2 regions of the Anaerosalibacter massiliensis genome follow, and region 1 is predicted to be linked to the other one. Evidence: a T-box and tRNA genes for the amino acid it is inferred to sense, from the RefSeq annotation. Region 1 holds a T-box; the other holds one or more tRNA genes.
What was found. The T-box of region 1 lies ahead of argS (arginine--tRNA ligase). A T-box ahead of a tRNA ligase gene usually reads a tRNA of that ligase, here a tRNA-Arg.
Positions count from the first base shown of each region.

Region 2: it has a tRNA-Arg gene. The T-box ahead of argS (arginine--tRNA ligase) is inferred to sense a tRNA for this amino acid. The anticodon was not compared.

Region 1 is NZ_JANJZL010000014.1:1,787-11,581, reverse strand. It holds gene NSA23_RS14175 (U32 family peptidase) at 1-1,567, shown strand, start outside; gene NSA23_RS14170 (endonuclease MutS2) at 1,607-3,985, shown strand; T-box leader at 4,042-4,243, shown strand; gene argS (arginine--tRNA ligase) at 4,284-5,984, shown strand; gene NSA23_RS14160 (hypothetical protein) at 5,997-6,965, shown strand; gene NSA23_RS14155 (hypothetical protein) at 6,986-7,180, opposite strand; gene NSA23_RS14150 (B12-binding domain-containing radical SAM protein) at 7,359-9,125, shown strand; gene NSA23_RS14145 (hypothetical protein) at 9,140-9,795, shown strand, end outside.
Region 2 is NZ_JANJZL010000005.1:144,978-153,474, reverse strand. It holds gene serS (serine--tRNA ligase) at 1-709, shown strand, start outside; gene NSA23_RS09505 (M1 family metallopeptidase) at 826-2,328, shown strand; gene NSA23_RS09500 (D-alanyl-D-alanine carboxypeptidase family protein) at 2,359-3,561, shown strand; tRNA gene NSA23_RS09495 (tRNA-Arg) at 3,641-3,717, shown strand; gene tadA (tRNA adenosine(34) deaminase TadA) at 3,748-4,197, shown strand; tRNA gene NSA23_RS09485 (tRNA-Ser) at 4,202-4,292, shown strand; gene NSA23_RS09480 (DUF2935 domain-containing protein) at 4,325-5,242, opposite strand; gene NSA23_RS09475 (sodium-dependent transporter) at 5,561-6,949, shown strand; gene NSA23_RS09470 (hypothetical protein) at 6,976-7,479, opposite strand; gene NSA23_RS16515 (J domain-containing protein) at 7,470-8,027, opposite strand; gene NSA23_RS09460 (DUF5685 family protein) at 7,993-8,497, opposite strand, start outside.

The DNA.
Region 1 (9,795 bases):
AGGTTTTACAAAAGGCTATTTATTCGGAGATTTTGGAACAAATTTCATTTCTTTAGATAAACCAAATAATAGAGGAATGTATATAGGCAAAGTCATAAATGTAGACAGAAATTATATATACATTAAATTGGAGGAAAACCTTAATTCTAAAGACGGAATCCAGCTTGTTACAGATAATGGAGAATATATAGGTTTTGTTATAAATAATTCAGCTAAAGAAGGAAATATATTAGAACTTGATAAGGTAAAGGGAGTAAATATAAATTCGCCAGTATATAGAACTTCTAACAGTCTTTTATTAGAAAAAGCAAAACAGTCTTTTCAAAATGCAGAGAATATAAAATTTCCTATAGATATGGAAGTCTATATATCTGTAGGAAAGGTACCAGTCCTTATTATAAAAGATGGAAAACATATTATAGAAATAAAGGGTAAGAATCCAGTAGAAATGGCTAAAAAAGTTTCTTTAACAGAAGAAAGGGTAAAAAAACAATTAGATAAATTATCAGATGAGCCCTATTATATAAACAATTTAGATATAGAATTAGGTGAAAACTCATTTCTTTCTTTAAGTGAGTTAAATAGTTTAAGACGAGAAGGAATAGGATTATTAAATGAAAAGAGAATGAAAATTAACAAAAGAGAAAAGGTTTCTGATTATTTATTTAAAGAAAGAATAGATGAATTTTTGAAATTGAATAAAAAGGAAGAAGAAGAGAAAATAAGTAAGAAATTAAATATCAAAGTGAAAAGTATTTCACAATTTGAATCTTTAGATTTAGAAAAATTAGATAGAGTATATTTAGATTTCAATGAAGATATATTAAATTCTGTTAAGGAAGCAAATAAAAAAGGGAAAGAAGTATATATATCTACTGGCAAAATACTTGGTATGAAAGAATTAAAGGATTTGGAAAATAAACTGGAATTAGTTATAGATTATATAGATGGAGTATCTGTGTCTAATTTAGGAACTCTTCAATTTATAAAAGATAAATTTGATTTAAATATTCATGGAGATATAGGATTAAACATATTTAATAGCTTTGCTTCAAAGTTTTTATGTGAAATAGGACTGAATAGTATTTCATTGTCTCCTGAATTAAATCTAAATCAGATAGAAGAGGTATGTAGAAAAGGGAACATAAGCTATGAAACTATTGGATATGGATATTTACCTATTATGGTTCTTAAATATTGTCCTATGTCATTAGTAAAAGGTTGTGATAATAGTTTAAATTGCAACAAATGTTCCTTCAGAAAGGGATATGGATTGAAGGATAGAAAAAACAAGATATTTCCATTTTTAAGAGAGAATGAGACGACTACTTTGTACAATACTGTTCCTATTATGGTACTAGAAGAAATAGAGTCTATTTACAATAGTGGTGTAGATATGATAAGATTAGATTTTTCTTTTGAAGAAAAGGGAATTGATATTATTCAAAAAGCTTTTTATGACTATAAAAATGGAATGGTAGATAGGGAAGAAATAAAGGAAGTAGTAAATTCTTATAAAGAAAGAACTGGAATAACTAGAGGTCATTATTTTAGAGGAGTTTTATAATTTTTATACAAACTTCTAAGTTTTGAGGTGATAAATTTTATGAATGAACGAACGCTGAAAGTATTAGAATACTATAAGATAATTGATAAATTAAAAGATAAAACAGAATCACATTTAGGAAGAAATATGGTAGAAAACCTAAGACCTTCTACTGATATTGAAGAAGTAAAATATATGCAAAGAGAAACTAGTGAAGCTGTAGCTCTTCTTATAAAAAAAGGAGAACCTCCACTATATGGAATAAAAGATTTAATGGTAGAAATTAAAAGAGCAGAAATGGGTGGCTCTCTTAGCCCGGGAAGTTTATTAAAAGTTTCAGATTCTTTAAGGGTATCTAGAAATCTTAAGAACTATATAAAGAAAACTAGAGAAGATAAGGATTCTAATTATCCAATTTTAGAGGGACTTATAGATTCATTAAGAATGTTTAAAAGGATAGAAGATAGTATAAACAATGCCATAATAAGTGAAGAAGAAATTTCTGATAATGCTAGTGCCAATCTTAAAAATATTAGAAGGCAGATAAATGTAAAAAATGGATCTATAAGGAATAAATTAAATTCTATAGTTAATTCTTCAACCCACAAAAAATATTTGCAGGATGCTATTGTAACCATTAGAGATGGACGATATGTGGTGCCTGTAAAACAAGAGTACAGGGCTAAATTTCCAGGACTAGTACATGACCAATCTTCTAGTGGAGCTACATTATTTATAGAACCTATAGCGGTTGTAGAATTGAACAATGAGTTAAAAGAGTTGCAGATAAAAGAGAAAAAGGAAATAGAAAAAATACTTCTAAAATTAACAGAGCTTGTAGCAGAAGAAAGTCAAAGTATTAGACAAAATCAAAAGATATTAGAAAAAGTAGATTTTATATTTTCAAAGGGAAAATTAGCTCTAGATATGAAAGCTTCAGAACCTATGTTAAATAAAGATGGTTATATAAATATAAAAAAGGGAAGACATCCTCTTTTAAAAGTAGAAGAAGTAGTTCCTATAGATATATATATTGGAAAGGATTTTAATACTCTAGTTATTACTGGTCCTAATACTGGAGGTAAGACTGTAACTTTAAAAACTACAGGTTTATTAACTCTAATGGCTCAATCAGGTCTTCATATACCTGCTGACTATAATTCGGAAATAGCTATATTCAATCATGTTTTTTCTGATATAGGTGATGAACAGAGCATTGAACAAAGTTTAAGCACATTTTCTTCTCATATGACTAATATAATTAATATACTAGAAAATATTAATGATAATAGTCTGGTGTTATTTGACGAATTAGGTGCAGGAACAGATCCAACAGAAGGAGCAGCTTTAGCGATGTCTATTTTAGACTATTTACATGGAATGAATATAAGAACTATAGCTACTACCCATTATAGTGAACTTAAAATTTATGCACTTACTAAAGAAGGAGTAAAAAATGCTTCTGTTGAATTTGACCTAGAAACGCTAAGTCCAACCTATAGACTTTCAATTGGAGTTCCTGGAAAGTCTAACGCTTTTGAAATATCTAAACGTCTTGGTTTAGATAATTATATAATAGATCATGCTAGAACCCTTATATCAAAAGAAAATGTAGAATTTGAAGATGTGCTTCAAACTATAGAAGAGGATAGAAAAATAGTAGAAGCCAATAAGATGGAAACTGAAAGATTAAAGCAGGAGATAAAAAGATTAAGAGAAGAATCAGATAGGGAAAAAGAAAAGATATCTGAAAGAAGAGAAAAGATAATTAGAAATGCAAAAGAAGAAGCAAGGGGCATTTTAAAAAGTGCAAAAGAAGAATCTGATACCATTGTATCGGATTTGAGAAAAATTTCATCAGATATAGAAAAAGAAAAGAATAGAAAAATACAAGAAGCACAAAATAAATTGAAAGAAAGTTTAGGAGATGTAGAGGGAGATTTGTCCAGTAGTGTATTAAATGTGAAAAGTAATAAACCACCTAAAAATTTAAAAATTGGAGAAACAGTAGAAGTTTTATCTTTAGAACAACAGGGAACAGTATTATCTACTCCAGATGAAAATGGAAATGTAAATATTCAGGTGGGAATAATGAAAGTAAATGTTCATATATCTACATTGAAAAGAGCTAAACATAAGAAAGTGGATCAATCTCAAATCAGTGCAAAAAATATAATTAAATCTAAAGCAAGAACTGTTAGTAAAGAATTGGATTTAAGGGGAGAAAGACTAGATGAGGCTCTTTTGGATATGGATAAATATTTAGATGATGCGTATATAGCTGGTCTAAAAGAAGTAATAATAATACATGGGAAAGGTACAGGAGTCTTAAGAGAGGGAATATCTAGTCTTTTAAAAAGTCATAGACATGTAAAATCATATAGATTAGGTAATTATGGTGAAGGTGGTACTGGAGTAACAGTAGTTGAATTAAAATGATTTCTTGAAATTTTAAGTATTATATTATATATTAATAATTAAACAAATTAATAAAGGAAAATTCTATGAAGAGGAGAGTAGAATATAATTTTGTTAAAGAGAACTAGGGATGGTGGGAGCTTAGTACAAATTTATATTTGAAAAGAACCTTGGAGAATACATCTGAAATGAGTAGGATGATACGTTTATAGCGTTATGAAAACAAGTGGGCAATTTGCCAATAAGAGTGGTAACACGGAGTTAACCTTCGTCTCTATATAGAGACGAAGGTTTTTTAAATATGAAGGGAGGATTTAATATGATTAATTTTAAAAATGAAGTAGCAAAATTAATTTCAGAATTAGATAATAATCTAGACAGAAAAGAAATAATGTCCCTAATTGAAGTACCTCCATCCTATGAAATGGGAGATTATGCTTTTCCATGTTTCAAGTTGGCTAAGGTATTTAGGAAAGCACCGAATCTTATTGCAGAGGATATAGTTTGCAAGATAGGAGAAAATGATTATTTTGATAAGATAGAAAGTAAAGGGCCTTATGTAAACTTTTTTATTGATAGGACAATTTTTACAGAAACTGTCCTTAAAGAAATAAAGAATAAAAAAGAAAACTATGGTTCTTCAGATATAGGTAAAGAAAAAACTGTTATAGTAGAATATTCATCACCTAATATAGCTAAACCTTTCCATATTGGTCATATAAGGACTACAATTATAGGTCATGCTCTTTATAGAATATATAGTTTCTTAGGATATGATACAGTGGCCATAAATCACTTAGGAGATTATGGAACTCAATTTGGAAAACTAATTGTGGCTTATAAAAAATGGGGCGATAGGACTACTGTAGAGAAAGATCCTATTAATGAACTATTAAAATTATATGTTAAATTTCATGAGGAAGCAGAGAAAGAAGTTAACCTTGATGATGAAGCTAGAAGATGGTTTAAGAAATTAGAAGATGGTGATGAAGAGGCATTTGAACTATGGAAATGGATGAGAGATATAAGCTTAAGAGAATTCAATAAAGTATATGATATGTTAGGAATTGAATTTGATTCTTTTACAGGAGAGAGTTTCTATTCAGATAAAATGCCAAAAGTAGTTGAAGATCTTCAGGATAAAGGTCTTTTAATTAAATCACAAGGCGCTGATATAGTAGATTTAGAACCTTTTAATATGCCACCAGCTTTAATAAGGAAAAGTGATGGCTCTACATTATATATAACTAGAGATATAGCTGCAGCTATTTATAGAAAGGAACATTATGATTTTTATAAAAATATTTATGTAGTAGGTTCAGAGCAAAATCTTCATTTTAAACAATGGAGGAAAATTATAGATTTAATGGGATATGATTGGGCAGATGATTGTATACATGTAACCTTTGGAATGGTAAGTTTAGAAGATGGTACTTTGTCCACTAGAAAAGGCAAAGTAGTCTTCTTAGAAGATGTATTTAAGAAAGCAGTAGAAAAAACGAGAGATATTATAGAAGAAAGAAATCCAAATTTAGAAAATAAAGAAGAAGTAGCAAAACAGGTAGGTATAGGGGCTATTGTATTTCAAGAATTATTTAATGGTAGAATAAAAGATTATACTTTCTCATGGGATAAAACTTTAAGCTTTGAAGGGGAGACAGGTCCCTATGTTCAATATGCCCATGCTAGGGCAAATAGCTTATTGGAAAAAGGAAATTTTTTGGTAGAAGATGAAATTGACTATTCATTATTAAAAAGGGATGAAGAAATAGATATTATAAGGCTTTTATATGATTTTCCTAATGTAATAATAGATAGTGCAGAAAAAAATGAACCATCTTTCATAACAAGACATATAGCAGAAATTGCAAAGTCATTCAATAGATTTTATCACAATTGTCCAATACTTAATGAAGAAGAAAGTCTAAGAAAATCAAGACTTCACTTAGTCTACGCCACAAAATTAGTAATAAATACAGGGCTTTCGTTATTAGGAATAGAAGCTCCTAACAAAATGTAAAGGAGAATACGAATGGAAGAAAAGAAGGTTATAAACTTTCTTTTAAATATATTTAATATGATTGATGAAGATGAAGAAAAAAAATATATATCAGAAATAACAGTTTTAACTATAAAAAGTCTTATGCCATCAAAAAAAGTAGTAGGAACTAAAGTAGATTATAAAAGATTTCATGAAGAAATGAGACTTTGGTATTATTATAGAAATGGAGAAAACCCATCTATCTTAAATAGTATAGAATTATCTGATACAGATATATATTTGAATGGTATAGATTATAGCCTTTATATTAGATTGGCTCCTATAGTATTTTCTAATAGCCAATGGGAGATTATTAAGAATGAAGTATTGAAAAATATATTATATACTACAGGTAATATAAAGATGATATTAGAGGGAGTATTATTATCTAAAATATTATTTTTAACAGCAAATAATAGTGAAGATATTGTTTTGGAATTGAAAGATGAGATAATATCTTTTTCTCAAGTGGATTTTTTAGATAGATACTCTAGATTTTTCAGAGTGCCGCCAGATGAATATTATAAAAAATTTGCTATAGACTTTGAGAGAAACAGAATAGAAATAATAAATTTACTTAATGGCATATCTTCAAATAGTTTTAATATTTTAGAAGAAGCCTTATTAGTAATTAAAGAAAATACTATAGAAGATAAATTTCATATTTTTTCTAAAGGATTATATTTTATGAAAAACAATATTTATATTGACAGCAAAGAAAGTTTAAAATTTCAACAAGATTTATGTCACTATATTTGGAGTTTAAATAAAGGAAGGATTGATCCTAAACTTTTAAGTATTGAAAAATATTATTTACCAGATATATTTTCATTTAATGAAGGTGAGGAATTCTTTCATTCTTTACTAAATAGATGTAAGGTTCTTAAAAAAGAAAAAATATCAGGAAAAATGAAAGTTTATATTTCCACAAAATCAGGCATATATATATTTAAAAAATAAAGACCCTCTATTATGAGGGTCTATTTTTCTAAATAGTTTAGGAATTCTTCTTCACTACTGTCTGCAAGTAAACTTAGTTCCTTTATTATATTATTTTTTAAAGTTAAAAAATCTGTTTGATTAGTTTTTTCTCCAGTATATTCAAGTGCTTCAAGAATTATTAACATATCTTTTTTAGACATTTCGGCAATAGAAATTTTATCAAATTCGTGCATATAGTTCATTCCTCCCCTAAATATTAATCATACTCTTCCTAATTAAGTAATATTCTATATAGTTTAACAAAATCCTTTTTTATAGTAAAAAAAGCTACAAAATGCTTTTATTTTTATAAATAGTTTTAAAGGTCTTGTGCTATAATGTAATTAATCAAAAGAAAAGGAAGGATAGATAATGAAAACAATAATAACTACTTTGAATTCTAAATTTATACACTCGTCATTATCCGTTAGATACTTAAAAAGCATATGTAGGGATATTCCAAATATAGAGGTGTATGAGTTTACAATAAATCAAAATAAAGATTATATAGCTGGGGAAATTTATAAAACAAAACCAGATATTGTAGCTTTTTCTTGTTATATTTGGAATCTAGAAGAAACTTTAAATATATGTGAAGTACTGAAAATTGTAAATCCTAGCATAAAGATAGTACTAGGAGGCCCAGAAGTTTCCTTTGACGGAGAGAATATACTTAAAAAATATAGTTTTATAGATTTTATAATATATGGAGAGGGAGAGCTAACTTTTAGGGAACTTATTATTAGGCTTATAGATAAAAAAGAGAAGTATATGGATATAAAAGGTTTAATATATAGGGAAAAGGAGAAAGTAATAATAAATGAGCCTAGACCTCTAATTAAAAATTTAGATACAATTCCTTCACCATATGAAGAATTGTCTGGATTAAAAAATAAAATAGTATACTATGAAAGCTCAAGAGGATGCCCTTTTAACTGCCAGTTCTGTCTTTCTTCAACTATAAAAGGAGTAAGATTTTTTAGTTTAGATAGGGTAAAAGAAGATTTAGGAAAACTCATAGATGCCAAGGTAAGACAAGTTAAATTTGTAGATAGAACTTTTAATACTAAAAAAGAATATGCAATGGAAATAATGAAATTTATTATGGATAAAGATCCTAAAAATATGAATTTTCATTTTGAAGTAACAGCCCATTTATTAGATAAAGAAATGTTAGATTTTTTAAGTAAAGCTAAAGAAGGACTTTTCCAATTTGAAATTGGAATCCAATCAACAAATCCAGAAACTATAAAGGCAATAGGTAGGACTACGGATATAGAAAAGGCAAAAGAAGTAACTAAAATTATAAAAAGCTATAAAAACATACATCAACATTTAGATTTGATTGCAGGTCTTCCGTATGAAGACTATAATACTTTTAGAGATTCTTTTAATGAGATATATGAATTAAGGCCAGAAAAACTTCAGTTAGGGTTTTTAAAACTGCTTAAAGGATCTGGTTTAAGAAAAAATAAAGAGAAATATGGATTTAAATTTTTGGATAGACCTCCTTATGAGGTTTTAGCAACAGAATATATTTCTTATGATGAAATGCTAAAACTAAAGACGATAGAAGATTTGTTAGAAAAATACGGAAATGAAAGTAGTTTTGAAAATTCACTTCAGTATATTATAAAAAATTATTATGATAGTCCTTTTTGTTTTTATGAAAAATTTGCTTGTTATTGGGAAGAAAAAGAATATCATAAATTATCTCATAGTAAAAAAAAGCTTTATAAAATATTATATGAATTTTATAAGGATGTAGTTAGAAAGAATTTAAATATATTTAATGAAATATTAAAATTTGATTATATTACAAATAATGTGGATTTTAATATTCCTAATTATATAAATAGAGTAGATGTAGATAAATTAAGAAGTGAAAGACATGATTTTTTACAGAACTATGAGAATTTATTAGAGTATCTACCTAGTTATAAAAATATATCTCCAAGAAAAATTATTAATGAAGTACATTTTGAGACATTTAATTTTAATATTATTGACTTTATTGATAACAATTATAGAGTTAAAGAATTAAGGAAAATGAAAACAACTTTATTATTTATTTATAAAAATAATAAAGCTTTAAATAAATGTGAAGTAAGAGATGTTACAGATAAATTTAATTCATAGAAGGAGGAATAATATTGGACTTATTTAGGGACATATTTCTTATAAATTTATCAGCATCAAAAAAGGCTTCTAAAGGGTTTTATAAAAACTGGCTTATTGTATTTACAGGGCTTGCATATACTTTTTTGAATATAATAATTTTTAGCATTACTGGTTTATTATTTAAAGGTGTATTAAGCATGTTAGCTGGGATTATAGTAGCTATAGTAACTAGTAGTTTAATTTCTAACTACTTTTATCTTTTATACAATGTAATTAAATATAATAAATTTACTTTCCAAGATTTTAAAGATGGATTTGGCCATTTTCTTTGGAAAGTATATGGAATATTTTTTATAGCATGGTTGGTAAGTTTTTTATTAGGGGGATTAAGGGGAATATTATCTGGTTCAGTTAGTAGATTAAATGCAATCATCAATATTTTAATACTAGTAATATTTAATCCATTACCAGAAATAATCTATCAAAAATCTTTATCTCCATGGGAATCTATAGTTTATTCTTTTGAATTTATGAAAGAAAATTGGGCTAATTGGTTATTACCAAATGTAATATTCTTTTTTATAATGTATAAGTTTACTGGAAATGCATTAACAGATATATTTACAACTCATTTAAACTATAATTTAGATATTAGCATTTTGGGATTATTAAAATATCTATTGGGACA
Region 2 (8,497 bases), on a different contig from region 1:
TTATATGGAAATGTTGACTCCATTTATGGTAAATAGAAACAGTATGACTGGTACAGGACAATTGCCTAAATTTGAAGAAGATGCTTTTTCAGTTCCAAGTAAAGATTATTTCTTAGTACCTACAGCAGAAGTTCCAGTTACAAATTTGCATAGAAATGAAATACTAAATGAAGATGAATTACCTATTTATTATACAGCATATACACCTTGTTTTAGACAGGAAGCAGGTTCAGCTGGAAGAGATACAAGAGGGCTTATAAGAAATCACCAATTTGATAAAGTAGAATTAGTTAAATTTGTAAAACCTGAAGGATCTTATGATGAACTTGAAAAACTTACAAATGATGCAGAAGAGGTTTTGAAAAAATTAGGGCTTCCTTACAGGGTTGTAAATCTCTGTACTGGAGATTTAGGTTTCTCATCAGCTAAAACTTATGATATAGAAGTATGGATGCCTAGCTATAATAGATATGTTGAAATATCTTCTTGTAGTAATTTTGAGGATTTTCAGGCTAGAAGGGCAAATATTAGATTTAGAAGAAAAGAAAACAAAAAAATAGAATATGCTCATACATTAAATGGTTCTGGTCTTGCTGTAGGAAGAACATTTGCAGCCTTAGTTGAGAATTATCAACAAGAGGATGGTTCAATACTTATTCCAGAAGTATTGAGACCATATATGAGAGGTATGGAAAGGATAACTAAATAATAAAACAACTAGTGACTGTCTTAAAATAATTTTAATTATTTTAGACAGTCATTTTTTATTAATAAAAATTTAGATTTAAAATATAATATAATAATATAGGATTTTGGAGGTTAATTATGTATAGTAAAAGGAAAATATCTAGTTTTTTAATAATTGTACTATCACTTTCTATAATATTATCTGGTTGCTTAGTATCTAATTCTACTCATGAAACGTTGATTACAAATGATTATAATGATTTGAAAATAGACAAATTAAATAATTATAAAATAGAGGTAGAATTTAATCCAAGGGAAAAAAATTACACAGGAAAGCAGGTGATTACATATGTAAACAATACAGATAGTAATTTAAAAGATATTTTTATACATCTTTATCCAAATGCTTTTAAATCAAAAGAAACTGCCCCATTTTTAGAGGATGATTTTGAAAAGATTTACAATGGAAAATATGAGCCTGGATTCATAGATTTAAATAAGGTTATGGTGAATAAAAAAGATGTAAATTATGAGATACAAGGACATGGAGATACTATTTTAAAGATAGAACCTAATTCAGCTTTAAAACCAAATGAAAAATTAGATATATATTTGGAGTATAAGGTCAAACTTCCTTCAGCACAAGATAGATTTGGCTATGGAGAAGATACATTTAATTTTGGAAATTGGTACCCTATAGTATCTGTATATGATGAAAACGGATGGAATACAGATCCTTATTATAATATTGGAGATCCTTTTTATAGTGATATAAGTAATTATGAGGTAAGAATAACAGTACCTAGAAATATAATAGTAGCTTCTAGTGGAAATATATTAGATGAAAAAATCAAAGGGAATAAAAAGACATATAATATTGAAGGGAAACTTATAAGGGATTTTGCTTGGATAGCTAGTGAATATTTTACAGTAGAAGAAAGAGAAGTTGAAGGGATAAAAATAAAAAATTATTTTTTAGAGGGAGATTCAGATATTAAAAAGTTTGTAGGAGATGTTTCGGAAAATTCTATTAGAACTTTTAATAAATTGTTTGGAAAATATCCTTATGGAAATTATTCTGTAGTAGCTACAGATTTTAGTGGAGGTATGGAATATCCAGGTTTGGTTTTTATAGGGAGAGAGTATTATAATGAGTTTGAAAAGGATTTTTTAGAAAAGGTAATAGCTCATGAAACAGGTCATCAGTGGTGGTATGGAGTAGTAGGGAACAATCAGGTAGAAGAAGCATGGCTAGATGAATCCTTAACAACTTATTCTGAAATAGTATATTTAGATGAAATATATGGTGAAGAAATGGGGAAAGAACATTATGAAGATATGAAAAACTATTATGATTATATGCAAGAATCCTACAAATTTGAAGAAGTAGTTGTTAAATCCTTAGAAGATTTTAATAATTGGAATGACTATGGAGCATTAGTTTATTATAGGGGTGCTATGTTTTTAGATGAAATAAAAAAAGACTTTGGCAAAGAAACACTATATGATATACTGGATAAGTATTATAATAAACATAAATTTTACAATGCTAAAACTGAAGATTTTATAAAGGTTTGTGAAGAGGTAACAGGCACTAGTTTTGAAAAGAGAGTATATAAATGGCTTTATAAAAGGGAATAGCATATCTAATTTTAAAATAAAGGTGATATTATGAAAATTAAATTTAAAAGGCAAGCATTTTTTTTATTAGTATTTATTTTTCTAATTAATTCAATATCTTTTGCTGGAAAAATAGGTATTGAAGAAGGAGTTTCAGCATATTTATTAGCAGATTTTGAAGAAGGCAGAATACTGGAAGAATACAATATAGATACCCCACTAGAGATAGCTAGTATTACAAAGCTTATGACCTATACTGTAGTAATGGATGAAATAAGAAATAGAAATATATCTATGAAAGATGAAATAACTATAGATAAGGAAGTGGCAAGTATCAAAGGTTCGACTTTTGAGTTAGAAGAAGGAGAAAAATTTTCAGTAGAAACTTTACTTCAAAGTACGTTGATAGTTTCTGCTAATGATTCTTGTGTAGCTTTAGCTAAGCATGTATCAGGAGATGTACCAAGCTTTGTAAAAAAGATGAATCAAAAAGCAAAAGAAATAGGATTAGAAAATGCAAAATTTTTAAACCCTAACGGTCTTCCTGAAAATAGTGGGCATAATACTATGAGTGTTAGAGATATTTTTGAACTTTCCAGATACATATTAAAAGAATATCCTCAAATACTTGAAATAACTAAAAAAGAAAAAATTGATATAGATGATAGTATAAGAGGAGAGGATTTTGTAAATAAAAATACAAATCCATTGTTGAAGGAAATACCTGAAGTAGATGGACTCAAAACAGGATTTACTGATGGAGCGGGTTACTGTCTGGTTTCTACAATTAATGTAAAAGGACAAGCTAAGGATGAAGATTCTAGACTTATTGGTATAGTAATGGGAACTAAAAGCGAAGAAGGCAGAAAAAACATGAGCAAATATTTATTAAATTATGGGCTTATAAATTACAAAAAAAATCTAGTATTATCTAAGGACTCTCCAGTAGATGTTATACATATTCCTAATGGAAATAGATTAGAAGTAGAAGTATTTCCTAAAGAAGATACATATGTATTAGAAAAAAAGAATGATAATACATTAAAAAAAGTAGTTATAGACAATGATATTAAATTACCTCTTAAAAAGGGAGATACTATAGGAAAAGTAATATTATATAGTGAAAATAGTGATAAAGTATTGAAAGAAGTTGATTTGGTTTTAGGGAAGAATATAAGAGAGGCTAATTTTCTAATAAAAGCTTTCAGAAATATAAAAGGTTTTTTAGCATACATTTGGAATTCTGTTTTCTAACAGCAACACAAGGGGACGGTTCTTCTGTGTCCATTGACTTTTCAATAAAAATAGTGTAAAATATATGAGTACACAGTGTGCATCCGTAGCTCAGTAGGATAGAGCAGCGCCCTCCTAAGGCGTGTGTCGGGGGTTCGACTCCTCTCGGGTGCACCATTTTTGTAATTAAATATATAGGTGAAAAATATGGATGAAAAATATATGTCATTGGCTTTAAAAGAAGCTGAAAAAGCTTCTAATATTTTGGAAGTGCCTGTAGGAGCTATTATTGTTCATAAAAATGAAGTGATAGCTACTGGATATAATATGAGAGAAAGTTTAAAAGATCCCACAGCTCATGCAGAGATAATTGCTATAAAAAGAGCTAGTGAATATTTAAATGGTTGGAGACTTATAAATTGTACTATGTATGTAACATTAGAACCTTGTCCTATGTGTGCAGGAGCTATACTAAATTCTAGAATAGATAGATTAGTTATTGGAACAAAAGATTATAAGATGGGATGTTGTGGTACTGTAATTGATTTACTTCACAATTCTAATTTTAATCACAAGGTAGATACTACTTTTGGAGTATTGGAAGATGAGTGTAAAATAATTTTAAAAGATTTTTTTAAAAAACTAAGGAAAAAATGAATATGGAGAGGTGACCGAGAGGTTGAAGGTGGTGGTCTCGAAAACCATTGTACAGTTTTACTGTACCGAGGGTTCAAATCCCTCTCTCTCCGCCAATAGTATATAAATTTAAAAAGCTCAAATTGAATTAATTTGAGCTTTTTAAAATTCTTAAATAATAATAAGCTTCTCTTAAAACATGATCAGCTAATAGAGGTATTATTATAGACCTTATATTGCAATTCAATAAACCTTCTGTAGCTTCTGATTTAAAATCTTTAATTTTCTCAGTAGCTTCTAAACTTTTTTCTGTAATTTCTTCGGCAGGAGAGTTATTTTCCAAAGCTTCTTTAGCTTCTATTGTTAACTCTTCAAATAGTGCAGCAAATTCATTTGCAATATTTATTAAATTTCCTTCTGTAGGATCAAGTAATCCTCTTATAAACATAGAGTGTTCTTCCATTATTTCATTCCAAAATACTTCTTTTTTTAATATATTATTATCTAATATACTTTCATCTAAGCTTTGTAGTTTTTCAAGTATATTCAAATAAACTTCTGCCTCTTCAAAGGTATGTTCTAAAAGTAAAGGATAAAGAGTTATAAAAATTTTACAGTCTAAAACGCTGTCTGTTAAATCTCTTTGTAATTGAATTAAATTATCTACTAAATTTATAGCTTCCATATTTAAATTATAGACCTTTTCATAAAGCTCTGGAGAATAATTTTTATTATATTTAGGAACTAAATTCATCTCTAATTTTGTAATATCTGTATCTATACATACTCCAGTATAAAACTCTGTAAGTAATTCGGCATTTAAAGTGTATTGAGTTACTAATTCATTTGAAGATAGAACATCTTCTCCTATTTGTTTATTGGCTAAATAAACAATTTCTAACAAAAAACTTTCAAAATCTTTTTTTAAGTCATCAATATCTAGTATTAATCTACTATTTTTTATTGGTAATGAAGCTTCAATAAAAATAAGATGTTCTTTCATTATTCTTGCAAAAAACAAATTGTATTCTAAAGAAAGTTTAATATATTCCTCTTTAGACAACAAAAAGATCTCCTCCTTTAATAACATATTAATATTATTATATTAAGCTATTAAAAAAAGGTGATTTAGTGGATGTTAAATAACTAACAAAAATAACTCATCATTTAAAGTGTTAGACAATTATCAATAAATAAGTATAAACAAAGTGGCTATTTTTGAATATTTATAAACAAATACATGAGAATGAATACCTAAAGAGCAAGAAATGTATTGTTAATATTTAGATAATTCAGATAATTTCTTGACTTTTCCCAAAATTCGTACTATGATTTGCATAGAGAATATTAAAATTTTGTAACTTTTTAGCAAGGAGGTAGAAAAATGAGTCAGAACTCAAACAAAGTAAATTTAGGTAAAAGCCCTGAAAGCAGTGGTAGGGAAACTTTTGCAACAAGCTTTGGTATACTAGCAGCAGCTATAGGTTCAGCAGTAGGGCTAGGTAATATATGGAGATTTCCTTATATTACTGGGATGAATGGTGGAGGAGCATTTATTTTAGTTTATTTAATTTGTGTTGCAATAATAGGAATTCCATTGATGTTGTCCGAATTTGTAGTAGGCAGGGAGGGTAAAAAAGATGCTATAGGTTCTTTTAAAAAATTATCTCCCAATGGAAAATGGTATATCAGTGGTATATTAGGAGTTTTAGCAGCATTTATGATACTTTCTTTTTATGGAGTTATAGCAGGATGGTCCTTAGAGTATATAGGGAAATCTATTACTAATCAGTTTGCAGGTAAGACTGTCACACAAATTGAAACAATGTTTGTAGATTTTATAACTCATCCAGTAAAACCTGTAGTTTGTCAGTTAATATTCATGGCTATAACAGGATTTATAGTAGCTGCAGGTGTTCAGGGGGGAATAGAAAAGATTTCAAAAATATTAATACCCTTATTATTAGTTATAATAATTATATTAGATATTAGGGCTATTACCTTACCAGGAGGTAGTGCAGGATTAGAGTTTTTATTTAAGCCAGATTTTTCAAAGATTACTGGAGCTAGTATATTAGATGCATTAGGCCATTCGTTTTTCTCATTGAGTTTAGGAATGGGAATAATGATTACTTACGGTTCTTATATAGGCAAAGGTGAAAAATTAGGTAAAACATCTCTAAATGTAGCTATAGCTGATACTGTAATAGCATTATTAGTAGGAATAGCTATATTCCCAGCAGTATTTGCTTTTGATATTGCTCCAAATAGTGGTCCAGGGTTAGTATTTATTACACTTCCAAATGTATTTGCTAAGATGCCAGGAGGTCCTATATTTTCTTCAATGTTTTTCATATTGTTAGCTTTAGCAGCTCTTACAAGTACTATATCCTTATTGGAAGTAGTAACTGCTTATGTAATAGAGTGTTTTAATATGGAAAGGAAGAAGGCTTCTATCTTAAGTACTGTTTTAATATCTTTATTAGGAGTATTTGCGTCACTTTCTAATGGTCCTTTATCTGGGGAAGTATTTTTTGGCAGAAATTTATTTGACTTTTTAGATTATTTAACAGCAAATTATTTCTTAACTATTGCAGCCCTTATTAGCTGTATATTTGTAGGTTGGAAGTTTAACAAAAAGACTTTAGAAAATCAACTGACGAATGATGGCATTATAAAAGCAAGTTATATAGATGTATACTATTTTATTATAAAGTTTATTTGTCCCATTCTCATACTAATAGTATTTTTAGCTGGCATTGGAATAATATAAGAATCATAAAAAAGTATAGGGTTAGATTAAATCCTATACTTTTTTAATTTATTTATATATAGTGTTAAAAAGTAGTCAAATAATAAAAAAATAGGTTGTACAAATATTATTAAATTTTTCATAGACATATTAGTATTTATAGGATTGCCAATAAATAATTCATATAATTTATAAATCAAGAAGAATGTAATATTAAAGTATATTAACTTTAAGACAATCTCTATTAAAATATTATTAGTTTTTTCTATAAGATTCTTTATTATTCCATAGGGACCAAAAAATAATATATAAAATAGTATATTTCCTCTCATTCCTAATAGCACTGTAGATAAAATAGAAGAAGCAATATATATGTATAAACTATTTTTGGTACCAGTTAATATTAATCCAATAGGAATTATTAAGGCAGATAAAAAAAGCATTAACAATTTATTATAGGGTAAAATAGTACTTAAATAAATAAAAATGATACTTAATGCTGTAAGGAGGCCACCATATGCTATAGCCTTACTTTTATTATTTAAATACATGATATAAAGTCTCCCCCCATACACTCACATAGACAATCTAAACAATAAAGGGTTGCACAAATATTACATATATTATGATCTCTATTATTATAAGGTTTTCTGTAGTTATCATTTCTTCTAAATAGGGAATTGAAAGCATTATTATATTCTCTATTTCCAGGATTCATAGAACAAGCTGTTTCTAAATTACTATAGGCTGCATCATACCATCCTCTATTCTGGTTTAATATTCCCATTAAGAAATACCATTCTCCTGTTTTTTTATTTACCATATTTAATTTTCTTTCAGCTTCAGCTAAGTTTCCATTCTGAATATCAATTCTTGCACTATATAATAATTCTTCCTCTGAAAAATTATTATTTCTATTGCTCATAAGAAAATTATAGGCATCATTTATTTCTTTTAATTTCTCCTCAGCTAACTCTCTTAAAGGATTGTCTATGAATTTATCTGGGTGGTATTTTTTTACAAGTTTTTTATAAGCCTGTTTTATTTCACTTTCTGTTGCATTTTTATTTATTTCCAATATTTCGTAAGGATCTTTCATTTGTTTTCATCTCCTTAGTTTCAAACACTTTTTCTATCTGTGCTAGAAGTCCAAAATTAAAAACATTAAATAATATATCCCTATTTTTTTCTATAGGCAATTTTTCAAATGCTCTGCTACATTCTCTAGCATAGGAAGTTAAAATGAAATGTATTCTTTTATTTGTACTTTTTACAAAATCCTTATAAGGTATATTTTTTTTATTTAAAATTAAATTTATTCCATTAAATTCATTATTTTTTATATCCTTTTCTAAATCATCATAAGCATCTATTATATAAATCCATTTTCCGAGATTATATCCTAAATGGTATAATGATTCATCATATTCTTTATTATTTATATAAGATAGTATAGTATAGGCTGTTAATTCACCAAAAGGATGACTTAATTCATCTAGGCTATCTATATTTTTACTTTTTTCAAGATAATAAAGTTTATTTAGATTTTCTTTTATATTATTCTCAATT